DNA from 4 places in the Kosakonia oryzae genome. Region 1 is predicted to be linked to each of the others. Evidence: predicted binding sites of a transcription regulator. Region 1 holds the regulator's gene; each other region holds the start of a gene.
The links. The regulator PhoB, encoded in region 1, activates phosphate uptake and scavenging genes when phosphate is short. The targets are predictions, from matches to a motif close to CTGTCATAAAACTGNCNNAT.

Region 1 (5,632 bases):
CGCTTGCAGGTTGCCATCTGCCTGACCGCGCGCGCGGCTCTGGCTCCAGAAAGCGCGGTAAGCAATGCCTTTTACTTCAAATTCCACTTCCGCCAGGCACTCGGCGGTATCGCGGGTCATCAGATCGTTTTGCGATTGTGACAGGGTGCTAAGGCGCGGCGTTTCGTGGTACAGCGCCAGACAAATGGCGTCGAGCAGGGTGGTTTTTCCTGCGCCCGTCGCGCCGGTAATGGCGAACAAACCGTTGCTGGCGAACGGCTCTTCGGTAAAGTCGATTTTCCATTCGCCTTTCAGCGAGTTGAGGTTTTTTAACCGCAAACTGAGGATCTTCATGCCTCTTTCTCCGCATCCAGCGCCTGGCGCGCTTCACTGAACAAGGCTTGCAGGCGCGCCGTCTGCATCTCATCGATCTCTTCCTGCGCCAGGCGGCGGGCGAAGACCTCTTCAACTTTCAATTCACTGAGCGTTTCCCGCAACTCCCCGGCGAGGATCCGCTCCCGCTGTTCGCGGCTGCGACGCACCAGCAGTACTTCGACGGGCAAATCTTCGGTGACTTGCTGAATTTTACGTTGCATATCAGCCAGATATTCGTGGCTTTCAATTTCAATATCCAGCCAGACTGGCGTATTGGCGGGCGCATCGCGCCACTGTTCAAGCTGGCGGCAAATCCCGGAGAAATCGCCTTTGATCACCGCCAGCGGCTGCGTGGCCGGAACGTCGAGCGCGGTCACTTCCGCCAGCTTGCCGTCGCTGAACGTGACCAGATTGACGCTTTTACGCTTTCCGGTTTCATCAAAACTCAGCGCGATCGGTGAACCGCAGTAGCGAATGTGCTCCAGGCCGCCAATTTTCTGCGCGCGGTGAATATGCCCAAGCGCAATATAGTCGGCTGGCGGGAAATTCTCCGCCGGGAAGGCATCCAGCGTGCCGATATAGATGTCACGTACTGCGTCACTTTTGCTGGCGCCGACGGTGGTTAAATGGCCGCTGGCGATAATCGGCAGCGCCTGCTCGCCGCGCAGAATGCAGGCGGCGTCATACTGCTTCTGATAGTAATCGGTAATGGCCGCCAGCAGATGTTGCTGTTTTTCCTGCCCTGATAATCCGGCCTGGCTGATAACCATGTCGCGCGGGCGTAAAAACGGCACCGGACAGAAAACGGCGCCGGGCGTACCCTCCCGACGTTTGAGCCAGAATGGCGCAGCGCCGGCGCTGGCGACCACGGTGGTCTTCAGGTAAGCGAGGATCTCTTTCGATTCATTCAGCGTCGCCACGGAATCATGGTTGCCCGCCAGTACCACTAACTGGCAGCCGGTTTGCTGGAGTTTCACCACAAAGCGGTTATATAACTCGCGGGCATAACTGGGTGGGGAACCGGTATCAAAGATGTCGCCTGCGACAATAATGGCGTCCACCTGGTGTTGTTCTGCCGCATTCAGCAGCCAGTCGAGAAAGGCGTCATGTTCGGCAGCGCGGCTTTTACTGTAAAAGTTCTGACCCAAATGCCAGTCTGAAGTGTGAATAATGCGCATAGCAATTCCGTGGCGAAAATGGATAAACGCGATTATAACATTCAGGATGTTAGAGACATTAACTGCGTGAATATTCGCGCTGTCATAATGCTGCGGGCAGGGTCATCTGGTGGTCATGTTATTCATAAATCTGTCATAAAACTGACGCATAATGGCGCCGCTATACAAACTGACGACTTATACGAGAAAACAGGGCGAATTATGGCGAGACGAATTCTGGTCGTTGAAGATGAAGCACCGATCCGTGAAATGGTGTGCTTTGTGCTCGAGCAAAATGGATTTCAACCGGTAGAAGCTGAAGATTATGACAGTGCGGTGAACCAACTTAACGAACCCTGGCCAGACCTGGTTTTACTGGACTGGATGTTGCCTGGCGGTTCCGGTATTCAGTTTATTAAGCACCTGAAACGCGAGGCCATGACCCGTGATATTCCGGTGATGATGCTGACGGCGCGCGGCGAAGAGGAAGATCGCGTGCGCGGTCTGGAAACCGGTGCGGATGATTACATTACCAAACCCTTCTCACCGAAAGAGCTGGTTGCCCGTATTAAAGCGGTGATGCGCCGTATTTCACCGATGGCGGTGGAAGAAGTGATTGAAATGCAGGGACTTAGCCTTGATCCCTCTTCGCATCGCGTGATGACCGGCGAAAATCCGCTGGATATGGGGCCGACGGAGTTTAAACTCTTACACTTCTTTATGACCCACCCGGAACGCGTGTACAGCCGTGAACAACTGCTGAACCATGTCTGGGGAACCAATGTTTACGTCGAAGACAGAACGGTTGATGTCCATATTCGTCGCCTGCGCAAAGCGCTGGAACACAGCGGTCACGATCGTATGGTGCAAACGGTGCGCGGCACGGGATATCGTTTTTCGACCCGTTTCTGAAATTTGACAGGAGTGTGACGCGTGCTGGAACGGCTGTCATGGAAAAGGCTGGTGCTGGAGCTCCTCCTTTGTTGTCTACCCGCCTTTATACTCGGCGCGATTTTCGGTTACCTGCCCTGGTTTTTATTTGCCGCGGTAACCGGGCTGCTGATCTGGCATTTCTGGAATTTACTGCGCCTCTCCTGGTGGTTGTGGGTCGATAAAAGTATGACTCCACCGCCCGGCACAGGAAGCTGGGAGCCGCTGTTATACGGGCTGCACCAGATGCAGATGCGTAATAAAAAGCGGCGGCGCGAGCTGGGCAATCTCATCAAACGCTTTCGCAGCGGTGCGGAATCGCTGCCGGATGCGGTCATTCTCACCACCGAAGAAGGGTCGATTTTCTGGTGCAACGGCCTGGCGCAACAGCTGCTGGGGCTGCGCTGGCCGGATGATAACGGGCAGAACATCCTGAACCTGCTGCGCTACCCTGAATTCACGCAGTATCTTAAAAAACAAGAATTTACCCGACCACTGAATCTGGTGCTGAACAGCGGACGCCATCTGGAGATCCGCGTGATGCCTTACAGCGAACAGCAACTGCTGCTGGTGGCGCGCGATGTTACGCAGATGCACCAACTGGAAGGCGCGCGGCGTAACTTTTTCGCTAATGTCAGCCATGAGCTGCGCACGCCGTTGACAGTGCTGCAAGGTTACCTGGAGATGATGCAGGAGCAGACGCTGGAAGGCGCGCCGCGCGAAAAAGCGCTGCATACCATGCGTGAGCAGACATCGCGGATGGAAGGGCTGGTGCGCCAGTTGCTGACGTTGTCGAAAATTGAAGCTGCGCCGACGCTGCCGCCAAATGAGACCATCGATGTGCCGATGATGCTGCACCTGGTTGAACGGGAAGCGCAGACGCTCAGCCAAAAAAAGCACCATCTGGAGTTTGAAGTCGATAACGCCTTAAAAGTGCTCGGTAATGAGGAGCAATTGCGCAGCGCCATCTCCAATCTGGTCTATAACGCGGTGAATCATACGCCCGCCGGAACGCACATTATTGTGCGCTGGCAGCATGTGCCGCAGGGGGCGGAATTCAGCGTTGAGGATAATGGCCCGGGGATTGCTGCCGAACATATTCCGCGTCTGACCGAGCGTTTTTACCGCGTCGATAAAGCCCGTTCCCGACAAACCGGCGGTAGCGGCCTTGGGCTGGCGATCGTGAAACATGCCGTCAATCATCACGAAAGCCGTCTTGATATTGCGAGTACCCCCGGTAAAGGCACGCGCTTTAGCTTTGTTCTGCCGGAACGTCTGGTTGCCAAAACTCCTGCTGCCTGACGCCCCTGTCAGCTTATCTTTCCAGCGGCCTGTCAAAACAGGCCGCCATTTTCTGCTGTTTACCCACGATGAAACCTATTTTGTACGGGTGATGCTTTTTTGTTCGCATGATCAGCCATGTGTTTTTCTTATAAATGGAGTATTGGACTGGTTATTTGTCTTGATCCAGCATATCCATCTGGTTTTGCGATCCCATCTTGCCTTCAAACGTTATAAGCGTTTAAATTGCGCCCCTGACGTTGTCAGACCGACTATGTTTACGTGGTAAATCGAAAAACTATACTCCGCCACGTTGCATATGAAGCATTTCCCGCTGATTTTTCTCGGTTTATACGCGTTATTGTCCGGCAGGGAAGGCGAAAAATTCACCATTATTTACAACACCACATCCACAGGCAGTAAACTTATGACCTATCACTTAAAACCACGAGACATTGTTGCTCTGGGCTTTATGACCTTCGCCTTGTTCGTTGGCGCAGGGAATATCATTTTTCCGCCGATGGTCGGCTTGCAGGCGGGTGAACACGTCTGGATGGCGGCGTTTGGTTTTCTGATTACCGCCGTAGGCCTGCCGGTGCTGACCGTCGTCGCGCTGGCCAAAGTGGGTGGTGGTGTGGATAGCCTGAGTACGCCGATCGGTAAAGTCGCTGGCGTACTGCTGGCAACCGTTTGTTATCTGGCGGTAGGGCCGTTGTTCGCCACGCCGCGTACGGCGACCGTTTCGTTTGAGGTGGGGATTGCGCCGCTGACCGGCGATGGCGCGATGCCGCTTGTGATCTACAGCATCGTCTATTTTGCGCTGGTGATTCTGGTATCGCTCTATCCGGGCAAACTGCTGGATACCGTGGGCAACTTCCTTGCTCCGCTGAAAATTATTGCGCTGACCATTCTCTCGATTGCGGCGATCGTCTGGCCGGCTGGCCCTATCAGCCATGCGCTGGAAGCTTATCAGACGGCGCCATTCTCTAACGGCTTCGTTAATGGCTATCTGACGATGGATACGCTGGGCGCGATGGTGTTCGGTATCGTGATCGTGAATGCCGCCCGTTCGCGCGGCGTGACCGAAGCGCGTCTGCTGACCCGCTACACCGTCTGGGCCGGGCTGATGGCGGGCGTGGGTCTGACGCTGCTCTATCTGGCGCTGTTCCGCCTGGGTTCAGACAGCGCGACGCTGGTGGATCAATCCGCTAACGGCGCAGCGATTCTGCATGCTTACGTTCAGCACACCTTTGGTGGCGCGGGCAGCTTCCTGCTGGCGGCGTTGATCTTCATCGCTTGCCTGGTGACGGCGGTTGGCCTGACCTGCGCCTGCGCCGAGTTTTTCGCGCAGTATCTGCCGCTCTCTTACCGTTCGCTGGTGTTTATTCTGGGCATCTTCTCGATGGCGGTCTCCAACCTGGGGCTGAGCCACCTGATTCAGATCTCCATCCCGGTGCTGACGATGATCTACCCGCCGTGCATCGTGCTGGTGGTGCTGAGCTTCAGCCGTTCGTGGTGGAACAACTCCACCCGCGTAATTGCGCCGGCCATGTTTATCAGCCTGCTTTTTGGTATCCTTGACGGCGTGAAAGCATCCGCCTTTGCTGAGCATTTACCAGCCTGGACACAGCGTTTGCCGCTGGCGGAACAGGGGCTGGCCTGGTTGATGCCGAGCCTGGTGATGGTGATTCTGGCGGCAGTCTGGGATCGCACCGCCGGGCGTCAGGTGACTTCCAGCGCGCATTAACAGTTGCGGATACGGTTTGTTTAACCACGGGGTTTGGCGCTCCGTGGTTTTTTATTTTTGTGTTGAATAATGGCAGTGGAAACAATGGAAAGTACGAATAAGCTGAAGCGCGGGTTAAGCACTCGCCACATCCGCTTTATGGCGCTGGGATCGGCGATCGGCA
Region 2 (5,632 bases), 1.9 Mb from region 1:
GCATAGTTATGCTTTTTTTATTGACCAGGAAGATTCTTAAACTATTAAGACAACAGAGGAAACTATTTCCCTGGTTTACACTGGATAGTTGTTGTGCAAATAAGCTTTGCCCTGCACCAAAATAATGAATTTATGATGACATTGCCTCATAAAAAGGCAATAAAAACGTTTCGATAAAAATAAAACTATGTCATATAAAAAGCACAATACTTTTGGAACGAAGCGGGAGTATTACCCGAGGGATAAATACTGACCAATTTTCAGGATTCTAAAGTTATCATTATCCGTCGCCGCTTCGCTTAATGACTGTTGCAATTCCTTTACCGGTTGATCCAGGGATTCATCAGCCAGTTCAAACACGCCCCAATGGATGGGAAACGCCAGCGGGCTGCCCAATTGTTGCCATAACGCGACAGCACTTTGCGGATCCATATGGTTAATCGACATAAACCAGCGCGGCGCATAAGCGCCTACCGGTAATGCGACAACATCCAGCGCGCCTAAACGCTGCGGAATAGTGAGCAGCTCCGGAGTGTATCCCGTATCGCCAGCAAACCAGAACCGTTCTTCTGCTGATTCAACCACCCAACCGCACCATAATGAACGGTTGCGGTCCCATAATGTTCGCATGCTCCAATGTTGTGCAGGCACCGCCGTATAGACCATTCCCTGAAAGGTCACACTTTGCCACCAGTCCAGTTCCGTTACGTACTTTGCGCCCAGACGGCGGATCAGCGCTCCCAACCCAAGCGGGATGAAGAACTGTACGTCAGGGAAACGGCGCAACAACGCGCGCAATGTCCACGTATCCAGATGATCATAATGATTGTGGGAAATCAGGATCGCATCCAGTTGTGGAATATCTGCAATGGCAAGCGCAAGCGGTGTACGACGCTGCGGACCGGCAAAACGGACAGGAGAAGCACGACGGGAGAAAACAGGATCGGTGAGCAGGTATTGCTCCTGAAGGCGTAACAAAATGCTGGCATGGCCCAACCACCACAATCCGTTGCTGTCGCCAGTTATTTCCGCTTTCTGCCACCACTGCTCGATAAAGCGGTCATAGCCATCAGCGGGAGGACGGGGAAGCCCGGCGGCCTTGCGCTCATTGCGCCAGCGCTTAACGTCACCAGGTTGATGTACGGCGGGCGTCGTATTGATGAACCCATCAGGGGAGTGATGAGAAAGTGCAGGATTATACCAGGGGTTTTTCCAGACCATCTCATCCTCCTGCGCTGTTAGCGTTCAGCCACCAGACGGATGAAATCCTCATCCTCTTCTTTTTCCTGCACTTTAACAGGCGCTGTTTGCGGTTCTTTTTCGGGTTCGTTGGATTCACATAAACGACGCAGCAATGCATTTTGCCGTTTTTGCTGATCCAGCAGCGCTTCAAGCAGCTCAATCTGCTCATTTGTACGCGAGCTGGCGCGATTGATAAAGAACCACAGAACCAGCCCGACCAGCAGAACCACCAAAGAAACAACAATAGACGCAATATTAAGCGCGCCTGAATTTATAACTTCGTTCATTTCACCACCTCAATGTTGACGCGACATTTTACCACTGGCGTCAAGGAAGGAAATCATTCACTGAGAAATTACCATTACCAGGGGATGAATTTGTTGACGATGCAGATGCCGCTGAAAAATTGTACATCCTGATCGCACATCACGTTAAGCATTTGAGTCCAGAGCAGCAGGCAGCCTACCAGCACGACAATCAGGATCAGCCACTTATATTTTCTCACTCCACTCTCCAGTACATTGTCAGGTGTAACCAGGTTAGCATGGCAACATTAAACCGCGACTAACTGTATCTCTATTCGCAATTTTTCGGAATGCATGACTTGTTTCAGTCAATGAATCGGGTAGCTTTAAGATATGATTTAGAGTGAAGCAAGGAGCTGATATGCGAACACTTATTCGCGCCGTTATCGTTGTAGCATTGCTGTGGATTGGGCTTCTGCTGAGCGGTTATGGGGTGTTGATTGGCAGTAATGAAAATGCTGGTGGGCTGGGATTACAATGTAAATATGTAACAGCGCGTGGCATCAGTACCGCACAATATGTACATTCGGACAATGGTTTTTTCGGGCTGGCAAATTGCCCTTTGATACGTAAAAGCGACACCGTTATCGATAACGGTTAGCATCAAAACAAAAAAACCGCCGGTATGGCGGTTTTTTTCGTCTGTCAGAATGGATACTGATTATAACCCATCTGTTCTGAAATCTTGCGAGCAGCCTGATGAAGCATGGCCACGTATTCATGCAGTCGCTCTTCAGAGAAACGCAGAGTCGGGAAAGAGATACTCAGACCGGCGATGACCACGCCAAAACGGTCGAAAACGGGTACGCCAATACAACGCAGGCCTTCTTCCTGTTCCTCATTATCTTCGCCGTAGCCTTGTTCACGCACAACATCCAGCATCGGCAGGAGATCTTCAGTGCTGGTAATCGTACGCTCGGTGCTGCGCTTATATTCAACCCCTTCCAGGATCTGCTTAACCTCTTCACGATCGCGCCACGCCAGCAGCACCTTACCGATAGCGGTACTGTACAGCGGGTTACGGCGACCAATGCGCGAGTACATACGCAAGTTATACATCGAATCAATTTTATGGATGTAAACAATGCTGTCCTCGTCGAGTGCGCCAAGGTGAATGGTCTCTTTTGTCAGACGAGAGAGCTCACGCATCTGGATATCCGCACTGCGGATCAGATCCACGTTTTGCAATGCACGTGCGCCCAGCTCGAACAGTTTAAGCGTCAGGGAATATTTTTCAGACTCCCCTTCCTGCGCAACATAACCCAGTGATTTCATTGTTTGCAAAAAGCGATAGACGGTGCTTTTCGACATCATGACACGCTGCGACAGCTCGGTGATGCCGATTTCGCGCTCTTCACCGAGCGCCTGCAGAATGCCAAATACCTTCAATACTGAAGAGACAGAATCTGGCTGCTTGTCCAAATCTGCGATAGCCATTAATCACCTCATCGCGTGTGTTTTATAAAATTCAGAATCGGTTTTTATTATAAATTCGTCGCTCAGTCGCCGCAATGCACGTTTGTTAACTTCGTTACAATTCTGCGACATAAAGCCCGTTACAAATCTGCGGCATAAAGCCGGAATGCAAATGATAGAATCATTATACAAATAACTGTGTGACATTAACCCTGAAATTCATATGGATAAATCTTCTCTGGACGGACTTCCCGTCCCGCTGCGTTACGGCGCAGTGTTGACCATTATTATTGGTATTGCAATGGCAGTGCTTGATGGGGCTATTGCCAACGTCGCGCTACCAACCATTGCACGCGATCTCAACGCTTCACCCGCAAGTTCTATCTGGATTGTTAACGCTTACCAGATTGCGATCGTGGTCTCCCTGCTCACCCTCTCTTTTCTCGGCGACATGTTTGGTTACCGTCGGGTTTATCAGTGTGGCCTGGTACTGTTCACTCTCACTTCCCTGCTTTGCGCACTCTCTGACTCATTGCTGACATTAACGCTGGCGCGTGTGGCCCAAGGGTTTGGCGGCGCGGCGCTGATGAGTGTGAATACCGCGCTCATTCGTCTTATCTACCCGCACCGTAGCCTCGGGCGCGGTATGGGTATTAACTCTTTTGTGGTCGCGGTTTCATCGGCGGCCGGGCCGACAATCGCCGCCGCCATTCTCTCCGTGGCTTCCTGGCAGTGGTTATTCCTGATTAACGTACCGCTCGGTATTATTGCTTTATTGCTGGCAATTAAATTTTTACCACCGAACGCAGCACGCACATCAAAGCCCAAATTCGATCTGCCAAGCGCTGTAATGAATGCATTAACATTTGGTTTATTAATTACCGCGCTGAGCAGTTTTGCTCAGGGGCAATCTTCCACACTCGTGGCAGCCGAACTTGTTGCGTTGTTGATCATCGGCTGGTTCTTTGTACGCCGACAACTGCGGCTGCCAGTACCACTTCTGCCAGTTGACTTACTGCGCATTCCACTTTTTTCGCTCTCTATCGGCACGTCGGTCTGCTCGTTCTGCGCGCAGATGCTGGCGCTGGTATCCCTGCCCTTCTTTCTGCAAACCGTACTTGGGCGAAGTGAAGTCGAAACCGGCCTGTTGCTGACGCCGTGGCCGCTGGCCACGATGGTGATGGCGCCGCTGGCCGGTTATCTGATTGAGCGCGTGCATGCCGGGTTACTGGGTGCTTTAGGGCTGGTGATGATGGCATGCGGGCTGTTCGCGCTGGCACTTCTTCCGGGCTCACCGGCAGATATCGATATTATCTGGCGTATGGCGCTGTGCGGTGCCGGTTTTGGTCTGTTCCAGTCGCCAAACAACCACACCATTATTACCGCTGCGCCGCGTCAGCGCAGCGGTGGCGCCAGTGGGATGCTCGGTACGGCACGATTGCTGGGGCAAAGCTCCGGCGCTGCGCTGGTGGCATTAATGTTCAATATGTTTAACACCCACGGCACGCATGTTTCATTGTTGCTGGCAGGGACTTTGGCGACCATAGCGGCCATCATCAGCGGACTGCGGATCTCGCAGCCGAAAGCAGAGTAATCAATCCCCTCTCCCAGGGCTTAGGGATGAAAAAAAAAGCGCGCCAGTTGGCGCGCTTTGCATTTCCTGCTGCTACGTTATTTCAGGTACTCACCAGAACGCAGTGCTTCAATACGTTTATCCAGCGGCGGGTGCGTCATGAATAGCTCGCTCAACGATTTAGATTTACCGTTGATGCAAAACGCCATCATGCTGCTCGCCTCCTGCGGCTCATAACTGGTTTTCAGACGCTGCAACGCAGCAATCATTTTCTCGCGGCCAACCAGTTTTGCAGAACCGGCATCGGCATGGAACTCGCGATAGCGGGAGAACCACATAGTAATAATGCTGGCCAGAATACCGAACACCAGCTCCAGTACGGTTGCAACCACGAAGTAGATCATCGGGTTGCCATTGCTCTCTTCGCCATCATCGCGATTGCCGCCAAGAAACCCGGCAGCAATCTGCGCGATAATACGCGAAATGAAGATCACGAAGGTGTTCACGATCCCCTGAATCAGCGTCATGGTGACCATATCACCATTGGCAATATGGCTAATTTCATGGGCAATGACCGCTTCAGCTTCGTCGCGGCTCATGTTCTGCAACAACCCGGTGCTGACTGCCACAAGTGAAGCATCACGGCGCGCGCCGGTCGCAAAGGCGTTAATATCCGGTGCATGATAAATGGCAACCTGAGGCATGGCGATACCCGCCTGGCGAGATTGTTGCGCCACCGTATCCATTAACCAGCGTTCCATATCGTTACGCGGCTGTTCGATCACTTCACCACCCACAGATTTCAGCGCCATCCATTTCGACATCAACAGCGAAATGAACGAGCCACCAAAACCAAACAGCAGCGCCATAATCATCAAGCCCTGAACGCTGCTCGACTGAATGCCCGTCAGGCTAAGCACCAGGCCGAACACCAACATCACGGCCAGGTTAGTCAACAGGAAGAGCGCGATTCGCATCATAATTTTCTTTTAACCTCAACTTAACAAAACGCACAATGCGGTTACCCACATCGTATGGGTATACGCGCCATTTTCAAGCATCAGGGTGTCGTAAGTCACCAGAAAGACACAACTTT
Region 3 (5,632 bases), 2.4 Mb from region 1:
TAAACGCTCGCAGCACTACGCCGATCAATGGCACGCCGATGGTCACGGTGAGCCACGCCACCACCACCATTCCCGCCACCCAGCGCCATTTGCCGAGCGGCAGCGCGCGCGCCTGCGAGGCTTTGCCCTTCATGGTGACGAAACGGCTGGCGGTGCGCATCAACCTGCGCTGCAACATCACCAGCGGAATGGTGATGCAAATCAGCACCACGGCCACCGCCGCCATCAGGTGATACGACGGCGTACCCAGTTTGTTGGTCAACTTATACAGATAGGTTGCCAGCACCATGTTGCCTTCGGGATCGCCGAGCACCAGCATCAGGCCGAACACTTCCAGACCGAGGAAAAAGAGCAGCACGCAGGCATACAGAATCGAGGGGCGAACCATCGGCAGGCTGACGGCAGTCATCACCTGAAGCGGCGATGCGCCGACGGTACGCGCCGCCTCTTCGACATCCGAGCCGACGCTGCGCAGTGCTGACGAAATATAGAGATAAGCGTGCGGCACATGGGTTAAACCGGCAATTACCACAATGCTGAACATCGAGTAGATGTTCCACGGCACAAAACCGATGAGTTCCTCCGCCCAGCGCGAGAAAAAGCCCACCGGCCCGGCGGCAACCACATAGCCAAAACCGAGCACCATCGGCGAGACGAAAATCGGCACCAGAATCAACGGTTCGATAAAACGGCGGCCCGGCAAATCAGTGCGTACCATCAGAAAGGCGAGAATACCGCCCAGTGGAATCGCAATAATCACCAGCCCGAAAGCCAGAATAAAGCCGGATTTCAGCGCCAGATAAAAATCAGGATCGGTAAAAATAAAGGCAAAGGATTCAAGGCTGAACTCTTTGCTGCGGGCGAAAAAGGGTGCGGAGAGGAAGCTCTGCACCACAATAAATAACAGCGGGATATAAATAACCAGTGCGGTAATTAATACGGTTACACCACGCGGCAACCCCTGCCATTTTCTGCGCACGATATTCATAAATCATCCCTTTACGCTCTGTCATACCAGCAAAACGTTGTGCATCACAGCGATGCACAACGGTGATGGAGGTTATTTGGCGGCGGCTTCGCGCCACTGCTTAATAAATTCCAGACGTTTTTTCGGCTCCAGATATTCCAGCAGTGATTCATCCACCGGGATCGGCTTCAGCGCCTGCCCCAGCAGTTTGGTCATGCCATCAATATCGTTTTTGCCTTCAATATCCTGGCGCAGAGAAGGAATATCCGCCTGGCTGGCGAGAATGCTCTGCCCTTTTTCCGACAGCACATAGTCAAACCACAGTTTCGCCGCGTTGCTGTGTTCCGCTTCCGCACTGATAAACGACACGCGCGACAGCACCAGCACATAATCTTTCGGATAAGAGATACCCAGCGATTTATCCCCTTTGATACGCGCTTCGGCGTACGATCCAAGGATGTTGTAACCAATCAGGTTTTCACCCGACGAGACGCGCTCCATCATGGTGCCGGTAGAGGATTGCACCGTCAGGCCGCCTTTGGCGATATCCCCCAAATGGGCGAAATAGTCTTTGTCGCTTTTGCTGTCCTGCACGGCGAGCATAAAACCGAGGCCGGACTTTTCAATATCGTAGGTAGTGACTTTATTTTTGAATTTATCACTCTGCGCGGCGATTAATTTCGCCAGCGCGCTGTGGGAATCGGGAACATCGCCTGCGGGGATCAGCCGTTTATTATAAATAAACACCACCGGTTCGTAGGTGGTGCCATAGGCTTTTTGCTGCCACACCGCCCACTTCGGTAATTTCTCTTTTTCCGGTGAAGCATATTCGGCGGCATAATCCGTCGCCAGCTTCAGCGCGGTATCCATCGATGAACTCCAGACCACATCGCCGCTGCCGCTGCCGGAAGCCTGCTCGCTGAGATAGCGGTTATACAGCTCGGTGCTGTTCATGTCGTTATATTCGACTTTAATTCCCGGATATTGCTCCTCAAAGCCTTTAATCAGCGGGCCTGCGGCTTTGGTATCCGTTGTCGAATAGATAACGACTTTGCCCTCTTTCGTTCCGGCATCGACGATTTTTTGATACTCCGCCGGATAGCCCGCAGGCACCGCCGCCAGCGCGGAGCCAGCAAATACGGTAGCCAGAACGGCGGCCAGCGTTGCGATCTTCCCTTCCATACAACCCCCAGGTATTGTTTTTGAAACACAAAATTAACATATAGACCGTGCGCCAACCGATGCAATAAAGTTGCTTGTTTTTTCTGACTTTTGTGACGGTGGCGTGATTTAAATATATGCTGTTTCCGCGCAGAAAATAGCCAAACAATGCCGGGCGAAATAACGCCAAAAAGCGCCTGTCTGCGGTGCTTCTTCTGTTTATCTTACCCGGCAGGGTGAATCGCTTTTGCTGTCCGGTTACGGCAAACTCAGCCTGCGCTCACCACCGCAACCCTAAGCGAAACCTTTGCGTTCATTATTTGTTCGCCTGTTCGTCATAAAACGATCATCTGTTGTGCCGTTAATGGTCGCCAGTTGAATGACAAAAAGCGGAAGACTTATGAACAGCGCGTTGGCAGAACTTTCAGAACACCCCTATTCGCCTTTGCACCAATTAAACACCGTGCCGAAACAAAAGGTGCTGAGCGTCAGGAACTTGCGCAAATCGTATAACGAGCATCAGACCGTGCTGGACGGTATCAGTTTCGACCTGTACAGCGGCGAGATGGTCGGCGTGATTGGCCGTTCCGGCGCAGGTAAATCAACGCTATTACATGTACTGAATGGCACACACAGCGCCAGCGCGGGCGAGATCTTAAGTTTCGCCGATGATGACGGCGAGCCGCGTGATGTCTCGCGTCTGAAAGGCCGTGCGCTCAATCAGTGGCGCAGCCAGTGCGGCATGATTTTCCAGGACTTCTGCCTTGTTCCGCGCCTGGATGTGCTGACCAACGTGCTGCTCGGACGTCTGAGCCAGACATCAACGCTAAAATCGCTGTTTAAAGTTTTCACCGACGAAGACCGCGCAAAAGCCATCGCCCTGCTCGAATGGCTGAACATGCTGCCGCATGCGTTACAGCGTGCAGAGACGCTCTCCGGCGGGCAGATGCAGCGCGTAGCAATTTGCCGGGCGCTGATTCAGAACCCCTCGTTATTACTGGCGGACGAACCTGTCGCTTCGCTGGACCCGAAAAATACCCAGCGCATCATGGATGTGCTGCGCGAAGTGAGCCAGCAGGGCATCAGCGTGATGGTCAACCTGCACTCTGTTGAGCTGGTAAAAGAGTACTGCACGCGGGTTATCGGCGTGGCGCAGGGACGCATTATTTTCGATGACCACCCTTCCCGGCTGACACAGGATGTTCTGCACGTGCTGTACGGCGATGAAATCAGCCAATTGCATTAATTATTCCTTCCAATGAGACAACACAGGCAATGACAATGAAAAACCCTATTTCTGGCGCATTACGTTTATCTGCATTGATGACAGCTCTTCTGTTGGCATGGCAGGCCTCTGCCGCCGAGCAGCCGAAGGAATTGAATCTGGGGATTCTGGGCGGGCAGAACGCGACCCAGCAAATCGGCGATAACCAGTGTGTGAAAGAGTTTCTCGATAAAGAGCTGAATGTCGATACCAAACTGCGCAACTCCTCTGACTACTCCGGCGTGATCCAGGGGCTGCTGGGTGGGAAAGTTGACGTAGTGTTGAGCATGTCGCCTTCCTCTTACGCCTCGGTGTATATCAACAACCCGAAAGCGGTCGATATCGTGGGTATCGCCGTTGACGATAAAGATCAATCGCGCGGTTACCACTCCGTGGTGATCGTGAAAGCCGACAGCCCGTACAAAAAGCTGGAAGATCTGAAAGGCAAAGCATTCGGCTTTGCGGACCCGGATTCCACCTCCGGCTACCTGATCCCGAACTACGCGTTCAAACAGAAGTTCGGCGGCAATGCCGACAACAAATACAACAACTACTTCTCCAGCGTCACCTTCTCTGGCGGTCATGAGCAGGACATTCTCGGCGTGCTGAACGGCCAGTTCGCGGGCGCGGTCACCTGGACGTCAATGGTGGGTGATTACAACACCGGCTACAGCACGGGCGCTTTTAACCGCCTGATCCGTATGGATCACCCGAATCTGATGAAAGAGATCCGCATCATTTGGGAATCGACGCTGATCCCAAACGGCCCGATCCTGGTGAGCAATAGCCTGCCGGCGGATTTCAAAGCCAAAGTCATTACCGCTGTGAAGAAGCTGGATACCGATAATCACGCCTGCTTCGTGAAAGCAATGGGCGGCACGCAGCATATCGGCCCGGGCAGCGTGGATGATTTCAAACAGATTATCGAGATGAAACGCGAGCTGGTAACTGCACGCTAATCGGCACACCATGAAATAAGCCCCTGCGTCGAACCAGGGGCTTTTATTCGATTGTCATACAGGACCGATTGCAACGCATGAACACGTCGAATACGCAGTTTGAGCACTATTACCAGCAGGTCAGAGCGCGCCAGAAGCGCGACACGGTGGCCTGGTCGTTACTGCTGCTGGCGCTCTGGTTTGCCGCCGGGAACGCCGCCGAATTTAATATTTTTACCATCTGGCACTCGCTGCCCAACTTCCTCGATTACATGCTGGAAACCGTGCCGACGCTGCACTGGTCTGTGCTTTTTGCCGACAGCCACACCAAAGGCTCGCTGGCATATTGGGGTTATCGCCTGCCGATTCAGTTACCGCTGATTTGGGAAACTCTGCAACTGGCGCTGGCCTCGACGCTGCTCTCTTTTGTTATCGCTGGCGTGCTGGCTTTTCTGGCAGCGGGCAACACCTGGTCACCGCCGCCGGTACGTTTTGCCATTCGTGCACTGGTGGCGTTTTTGCGCACCATGCCGGAACTGGCGTGGGCGGTCATTTTCGTGATGGCATTTGGCATTGGCGCGATTCCCGGTTTCCTCGCGCTGGCGCTGCACACCGTCGGCAGCCTGACCAAGCTGTTTTATGAAGCGGTAGAAAGCACGCAGGATCGCCCGGTGCGAGGGCTGGCCGCCTGCGGTGCCACGCATCTGCAACGCATCCGCTTCGCGCTGTGGCCGCAGGTTAAACCAATTTTTCTCTCCTACGGCTTTATGCGCCTGGAGATTAACTTCCGCTCCTCCACCATTCTCGGTCTGGTTGGCGCAGGCGGCATCGGCCAGGAGCTGATGACCAATATCAAACTCGACCGCTACGATCAGGTCAGCATTACGCTGCTGCTGATTATCGTTGTGGTTTCGGCGCTCGATACCCTCTCTGGCCGTTTGCGCCAGTGGGTGCTGGAGGGGAAAAAATGACAAACTGGCAAGCCGTACCGAATGTGACCTTAAGCCGGAAACTGCACAGTGATTTGTTCAACGCGCAGGGGCGCTATCTGCGCCGTCTCGGCCTGATCACGCTGGCCGCTGCGCTCTATTATCTATGGTTTTTTATGCAGTTCGGCATACCGCTCGATCAGGCGCTTAACGGCATGCAGCAGATTGGCCGCTATCTACTGCGCATGTTTGTCTGGCACGATTTTCTCAACTGGCCGTTTGGCTACTATTTCTCGCAGATTGGCATCACGCTGGCGATTGTTTTTGCCGGTACGCTCACCGCCACCCTGCTGGCGTTGCTGCTCTCATTCCT
Region 4 (5,632 bases), 2.4 Mb from region 1:
GATGGAGCGGAAGATGCCCAGGATGACCTGGTGCCTTCCATCCAGGACGATGGCTGCGAAAGCGGCGCATGTAAGATCTAACGAAGGGGCGGGGAAACCCGCCCTTTTATTTCGCAAGACAGGACACTTTCATGGCTTACACCACTTTTTCACAGACGAAAAACAATCAGCTACTGGAGCCGATGTTCTTTGGCCAGCCGGTTAACGTGGCGCGCTACGATCAGCAAAAATATGACATCTTTGAAAAGCTGATTGAAAAACAACTCTCCTTCTTCTGGCGTCCGGAAGAAGTGGATGTTTCCCGCGACCGTATCGATTTCCAGGCGCTGCCGGAACACGAAAAACATATTTTTATCAGCAATCTGAAATACCAGACGCTGCTGGATTCCATCCAGGGCCGCAGCCCGAACGTCGCGCTGCTGCCGCTGATCTCCATTCCGGAGCTGGAAACCTGGGTCGAGACGTGGGCGTTTTCCGAAACCATCCACTCGCGCTCTTACACCCACATCATCCGTAACATCGTTAACGATCCGGCGGTGGTGTTTGACGATATCGTCACCAACGAGCAGATCCTCAAGCGTGCGGAAGGCATCTCGCATTTCTATGATGACCTGATTGAGATGACCAGCTACTGGCATCTACTGGGCGAAGGCACACACACCGTGAACGGCAAAACCGTTACCGTGAACCTGCGCGAGCTGAAAAAGAAACTCTACCTGTGCCTGATGAGCGTAAATGCGCTGGAAGCGATTCGCTTCTATGTCAGCTTCGCCTGCTCCTTTGCCTTTGCCGAGCGCGAATTGATGGAAGGCAATGCCAAAATCATCCGCCTGATTGCCCGCGATGAAGCGCTGCACCTGACCGGCACTCAGCATATGCTGAACCTGCTGCGTTCTGGCGCTGACGATCCGGAAATGGCGGAGATTGCCGAAGAGTGCAAACAGGCGTGCTACGACCTGTTCGTGCAGGCGGCATTGCAGGAAAAAGAGTGGGCGGAATATCTGTTCCAGGGCGGTTCGATGATCGGCCTGAACAAAGACATTCTCTGCCAGTACGTCGAGTACATCACCAACATCCGCATGCAGGCGGTTGGCCTCGATCTGCCGTTCCAGACACGTTCAAATCCGATTCCGTGGATCAACACCTGGCTGGTTTCCGATAACGTGCAGGTGGCACCGCAGGAAGTGGAAGTCAGCTCCTACCTGGTCGGTCAGATCGATTCTGAAGTCGATACCGACGATCTGAGCAGCTTCCAGCTCTGATGAGCCGCGTAACGCTGCGCCTTTCCGGCACCGAGGTGCTGTGCCGGGATGAGCACCCTTCCCTGCTGGTGGCGCTTGAGTCACAGCAGGTGGAAGTTGAGTACCAGTGTCGCGCAGGCTACTGCGGTTCCTGCCGCTGCCGTCTGGTCGCAGGCCAGGTTGACTGGATTGCCGAGCCGCTGGCCTTCGTTAACGAAGGGGAAATTTTGCCCTGCTGCTGCCGGGCGAAAGGCGATATTGAGATTGAGATGTAAAAAAGGGCCATACGGCCCTTTTTTGTTGACGGCATTGCCTGAGAAACGGCAGCGCCATCTGGCGAAGCCGCTTTTCCTACTGCGGCTTATCTTTTAAAAACTGCACCGCTTTATCCGGGAAGTCAGTAAACAAGCCATCGACATCCGCCTGCCGGTACAGCACTTCATACAGTTGATTGACATCACTGACATACGGCGGAAGCTGATCGGCACGTACGGTAAACGGATGCACCTGCAAATGGTGTTCATGCGCCTCTTTGACCATCTGTGTTAGCTTCACGTTGCCTGGTGTGGAACCCTCAGCCACCAGCATATGGTAATCCGGGCCAATCCCGTCGGCATACTGCGCAATCTGCCGCATCGCGCCAGGTTGCAGCATCCAATCATAGTTGTAATTCACCCATTTACCATCCGGCTGTTTTTGCTGGGTTTCGTGCCATTTAGTGTAAGCAATCAGTTGCACCAGATTGAGATCCATCCCCATCTTCGGCTCCAGCTCATGTTTAATGCGCTTCAGCTCGTCGGCATCAAAACATTGCAGGTAGACTTTGTCTTTTTTGCTGGTGTAACCGTACTTTTTCAGTACTTCCAGCGTCTTCGCCGCAATATCTTTGCCTTCCTGATGGTGGAACCACGGTGCTTTGATTTCCGGGTAGATACCGATATTTTTGCCGGTGGAGTGGTTTAACCCCTGCACAAACTCAATCTCTTCGGCAAAGGTATGGATGCGGAATTCCGATTTGCCCATCGGGAAGCGTCCCGGAAAGAGCTGCACTTTCTTGCCGTTTTCCACATCAAAGCCTTCGGTAAACTTCAAAGAGCGTATTTCGTCGAGCGTAAAGTCGATGGCGTAAAAGCGGCCATCTTTACGGGCGCGCTGCGGAAAACGCTCCGCCACATCGGTCACGCGATCCAGATAGTGATCGTGGAGGACAACCAGCTGGTCGTCTTTGGTCATCACCAGATCCTGCTCGAGATAATCGGCGCCCTGCGCATAGGCCATCGCTTTCGCCGGTAATGTGTGCTCCGGCAGATAGCCGCTTGCGCCGCGATGGGCAATCACGATTTTCTCCGCCGCCAGCGCCTGGCTGGCAAATAAACCGGCCAGTAACAGGCCGGTTGTGATACGGGTAAAGGTGGTTTTCATCTGCACTCCCTTTTACTGGCGGCGCGCCAGTATCTCAGCATGGTGACGTTTTTCGCCCAGCATCACGATAATCAGCAACAAAACGGCGAGAATGCTGCCGCCGATCATCACCATAAAACCGCCATCCCAGCCGAAGAAGTCAACGGTATAACCGACAATGGCGCTGGCGGCGACAGAACCGCCGAGATAGCCAAACAACCCGGTAAAGCCGGCTGCCGTACCCGCTGCTTTTTTCGGTGCCAACTCCAGCGCATGCAGACCAATCAGCATTACCGGGCCATAAATCAGGAAGCCAATGACGATCATACAGACCATATCTACCGTCGGATTGCCCGCCGGGTTCAGCCAGTAAACAATAGTCGCGATCGTCACCAGCGTCATAAAGAACACGCCGGTCGCGCCGCGATTGCCACGGAACACTTTGTCCGACATCCAGCCGCAGAGCAGCGTGCCGGGAATACCCGCATACTCATAGAGAAAATAGGCCCACGAGGATTTATCCAGCGCGAAGTGCTTCACTTCTTTCAGGTAAGTTGGCGACCAATCGAGAATGCCGTAACGCAGCAGGTAAACGAACACGTTCGCCACGGCGATGTACCACAACAGCTTGTTCGGCAGGATGTACTGCATAAAAATCTGCTTCGCCGACAGCTCTTCTTCGTGCTTGTCGCTGTAATCATCCGGGTAATCGTTTTTATACTCTTCGATCGGCGGCAAACCGCAGGATTGCGGCGTATCACGCATCAGAGCAAAGGCGATAATCGCCACCAGAATCGCGCCAAAGGCTGGCATATACAGCGCGGCATGCCAGTCGTTAAACCAGGCCATCCCCAACAAAAACAGCAGTGGCGGAATGCCGCCGCCAACGTTATGCGCGCAGTTCCACACAGAAACAACGCCGCCGCGTTCCTTCTGCGACCACCAGTGCACCATCGTACGTCCGCACGGCGGCCACCCCATCCCCTGGAACCAGCCGCATAAAAAGAGCAGCACAAACATGATCATAATGCTGGAAGTGGCCCAGGGCACAAAGCCCATAAACAGCATCACGGCAGCAGCCAGGATCAGCCCGGCAGGCAGAAACACGCGCGGATTCGAACGATCCGATACCGAGCCCATGATGAATTTCGAAAAGCCGTAGGCAATCGAGATGCCCGACAGCGCAAACCCCAGATCGCCACGGGAGAACCCTTGTTCAACGAGGTACGGCATGGCCAGGGCAAAATTTTTACGCACCAGATAATAGGCAGCGTAACCAAAAAAAATGCCGAGGAAAATTTGCCAGCGCAGCCGCCGATAAAGCGGGTCGATTTGCGCGTCCGGCAGACGCGAAAGATGGGGGGCAGGTTTAAAAATATTCAACATAGCGGCCTCCGTGGCGCGGTAAGACTCATTTCGGGCAAGAATGAGTGAAAACGAACATTACGAAAGTTATTCGCGGCGGATTGTAGAGAAAGTTTTACGTAGAGAGAACGGGTTGTCGCAATAAATGTTACAGAAATATGACAAGAGTCTAATTTCACGCATGAAAGCGCGTTCGACTTTCGTTATTTGCTCGAATATGCGCGATATCAAACAAACCACACCCATAGTGTGGCTAAATGGTTGCATCTGAAAGTCGGCCACAGGGACGCGAAGATGCATAACTCTCCTGATTACGATGTGATTATTATTGGCGGCGGAGCCACCGGTGCCGGGATAGCCCGTGACTGCGCTCTGCGCGGATTGCGCGCGGTGCTGATCGAACGTCACGATATCGCCACCGGCGCAACCGGCCGCAACCACGGCCTGCTGCACAGCGGGGCGCGCTATGCGGTCACCGATAATGAATCTGCACGCGAATGTATTGCAGAAAACCAAATCCTCAAACGCATTGCCCGCCACTGCGTTGAACCCACCGATGGTCTGTTCATTACGCTGCCGGAAGATGATTTGGTCTATCAAAGCCAGTTTATCGATTGCTGCCAGCAGGCAGGCATTCCGGCGCAGGCGATCTCGCCGCAGGAAGCGCTGCGATTAGAACCGAGCGTTAATCCAACGCTGCTCGGCGCTGTACGCGTGCCGGATGGAACGGTGGATCCTTTCCGCCTGACCGCCAGCAATATGCTGGATGCGCGTGAACACGGCGCAAAAATCCTCACCGGTCACGAAGTATGCGGGTTGATTCGCCATGGCGATCGCGTGAGCGGCGTGAATCTCTGGCATCCTGCCAGCGGCGAAAATCTGCAACTTTACGCGCCGGTGGTGGTGAACGCTGCCGGGATCTGGGGCCAGCGCATCGCGGAATATGCCGAGCTGCGCATTCGCATGTTCCCGGCCAAAGGCGCGCTGTTAATTCTCGATCACCGCATCAATCAGCGGGTCATTAACCGTTGCCGCAAACCCGCCGATGCCGATATTCTGGTGCCTGGCGACACCATTTCGCTGATCGGCACCACCTCTACGCACATTGATTACGCCGATATCGATAACGTCCGCGTGACGCCGGAAGAGGTGGATATCCTGCTGCGCGAAGGGGAAAAACTGGCGCCGGTAATGGCGCAAACGCGCATTCTGCGCGCCTATGCGGGCGTACGTCCGTTGGTAGCCAGCGATGACGATCCGAGCGGTCGCAATGTCAGCCGCGGCATTGTGCTGCTGGATCACGCGCAGCGCGACGGACTTGATGGGTTTATCACCATTACTGGCGGCAAACTGATGACCTACCGCCTGATGGCCGAATGGGCAACGGACGCGGTCTGCCAAAAACTGAATCACAGCGCGGCCTGCACCACTGCGTCCACACCGCTGCCTGGATCACGGGAATCAACCGAGCAGACGCTGAAAAAAATCATCTCACTGCCAACGCCGCTGCGCGGTTCTGCGGTTTATCGTCACGGCGATCGTACACCCAACTGGCTTGGCAGCGATCGCCACAACCGCAGCCTGGTCTGCGAATGTGAAGCCGTGACCGCGGGCGAAGTGCAGTA

Region 2: kdgR (DNA-binding transcriptional regulator KdgR) is a predicted target of PhoB. The motif match lies at 3,101-3,120, and genes of this name have one in related genera.
Region 3: phnC (phosphonate ABC transporter ATP-binding protein) is a predicted target of PhoB. The motif match lies at 2,461-2,480, and genes of this name have one in related genera.
Region 4: glpT (glycerol-3-phosphate transporter) is a predicted target of PhoB. The motif match lies at 4,153-4,172, and genes of this name have one in related genera.

Annotation. Positions count from the first base shown of each region.
Region 1 covers NZ_CP014007.2:4,167,596-4,173,227, reverse strand. Annotated here, with positions in the region: gene sbcC (exonuclease subunit SbcC) at 1-333, opposite strand, end outside; gene sbcD (exonuclease subunit SbcD) at 330-1,532, opposite strand; gene phoB (phosphate response regulator transcription factor PhoB) at 1,734-2,423, shown strand; gene phoR (phosphate regulon sensor histidine kinase PhoR) at 2,445-3,743, shown strand; gene brnQ (branched-chain amino acid transporter carrier protein BrnQ) at 4,150-5,469, shown strand; gene proY (proline-specific permease ProY) at 5,554-5,632, shown strand, end outside.
Region 2 covers NZ_CP014007.2:2,221,603-2,227,234, reverse strand. Annotated here, with positions in the region: gene AWR26_RS10690 (MBL fold metallo-hydrolase) at 232-1,221, opposite strand; gene AWR26_RS10685 (YebO family protein) at 1,239-1,529, opposite strand; gene mgrB (PhoP/PhoQ regulator MgrB) at 1,604-1,747, opposite strand; gene AWR26_RS10675 (YobH family protein) at 1,909-2,148, shown strand; gene kdgR (DNA-binding transcriptional regulator KdgR) at 2,193-2,984, opposite strand; gene AWR26_RS10665 (MFS transporter) at 3,187-4,557, shown strand; gene htpX (protease HtpX) at 4,635-5,516, opposite strand.
Region 3 covers NZ_CP014007.2:1,197,208-1,202,839, reverse strand. Annotated here, with positions in the region: gene AWR26_RS05860 (ABC transporter permease) at 1-988, opposite strand, end outside; gene AWR26_RS05855 (ABC transporter substrate-binding protein) at 1,061-2,149, opposite strand; gene phnC (phosphonate ABC transporter ATP-binding protein) at 2,529-3,374, shown strand; gene phnD (phosphonate ABC transporter substrate-binding protein) at 3,410-4,351, shown strand; gene phnE (phosphonate ABC transporter, permease protein PhnE) at 4,429-5,301, shown strand; gene phnE (phosphonate ABC transporter, permease protein PhnE) at 5,298-5,632, shown strand, end outside.
Region 4 covers NZ_CP014007.2:1,718,770-1,724,401, reverse strand. Annotated here, with positions in the region: gene nrdA (class 1a ribonucleoside-diphosphate reductase subunit alpha) at 1-81, shown strand, start outside; gene nrdB (class Ia ribonucleoside-diphosphate reductase subunit beta) at 132-1,262, shown strand; gene yfaE (class I ribonucleotide reductase maintenance protein YfaE) at 1,262-1,516, shown strand; gene glpQ (glycerophosphodiester phosphodiesterase) at 1,593-2,663, opposite strand; gene glpT (glycerol-3-phosphate transporter) at 2,676-4,028, opposite strand; gene glpA (anaerobic glycerol-3-phosphate dehydrogenase subunit A) at 4,302-5,632, shown strand, end outside.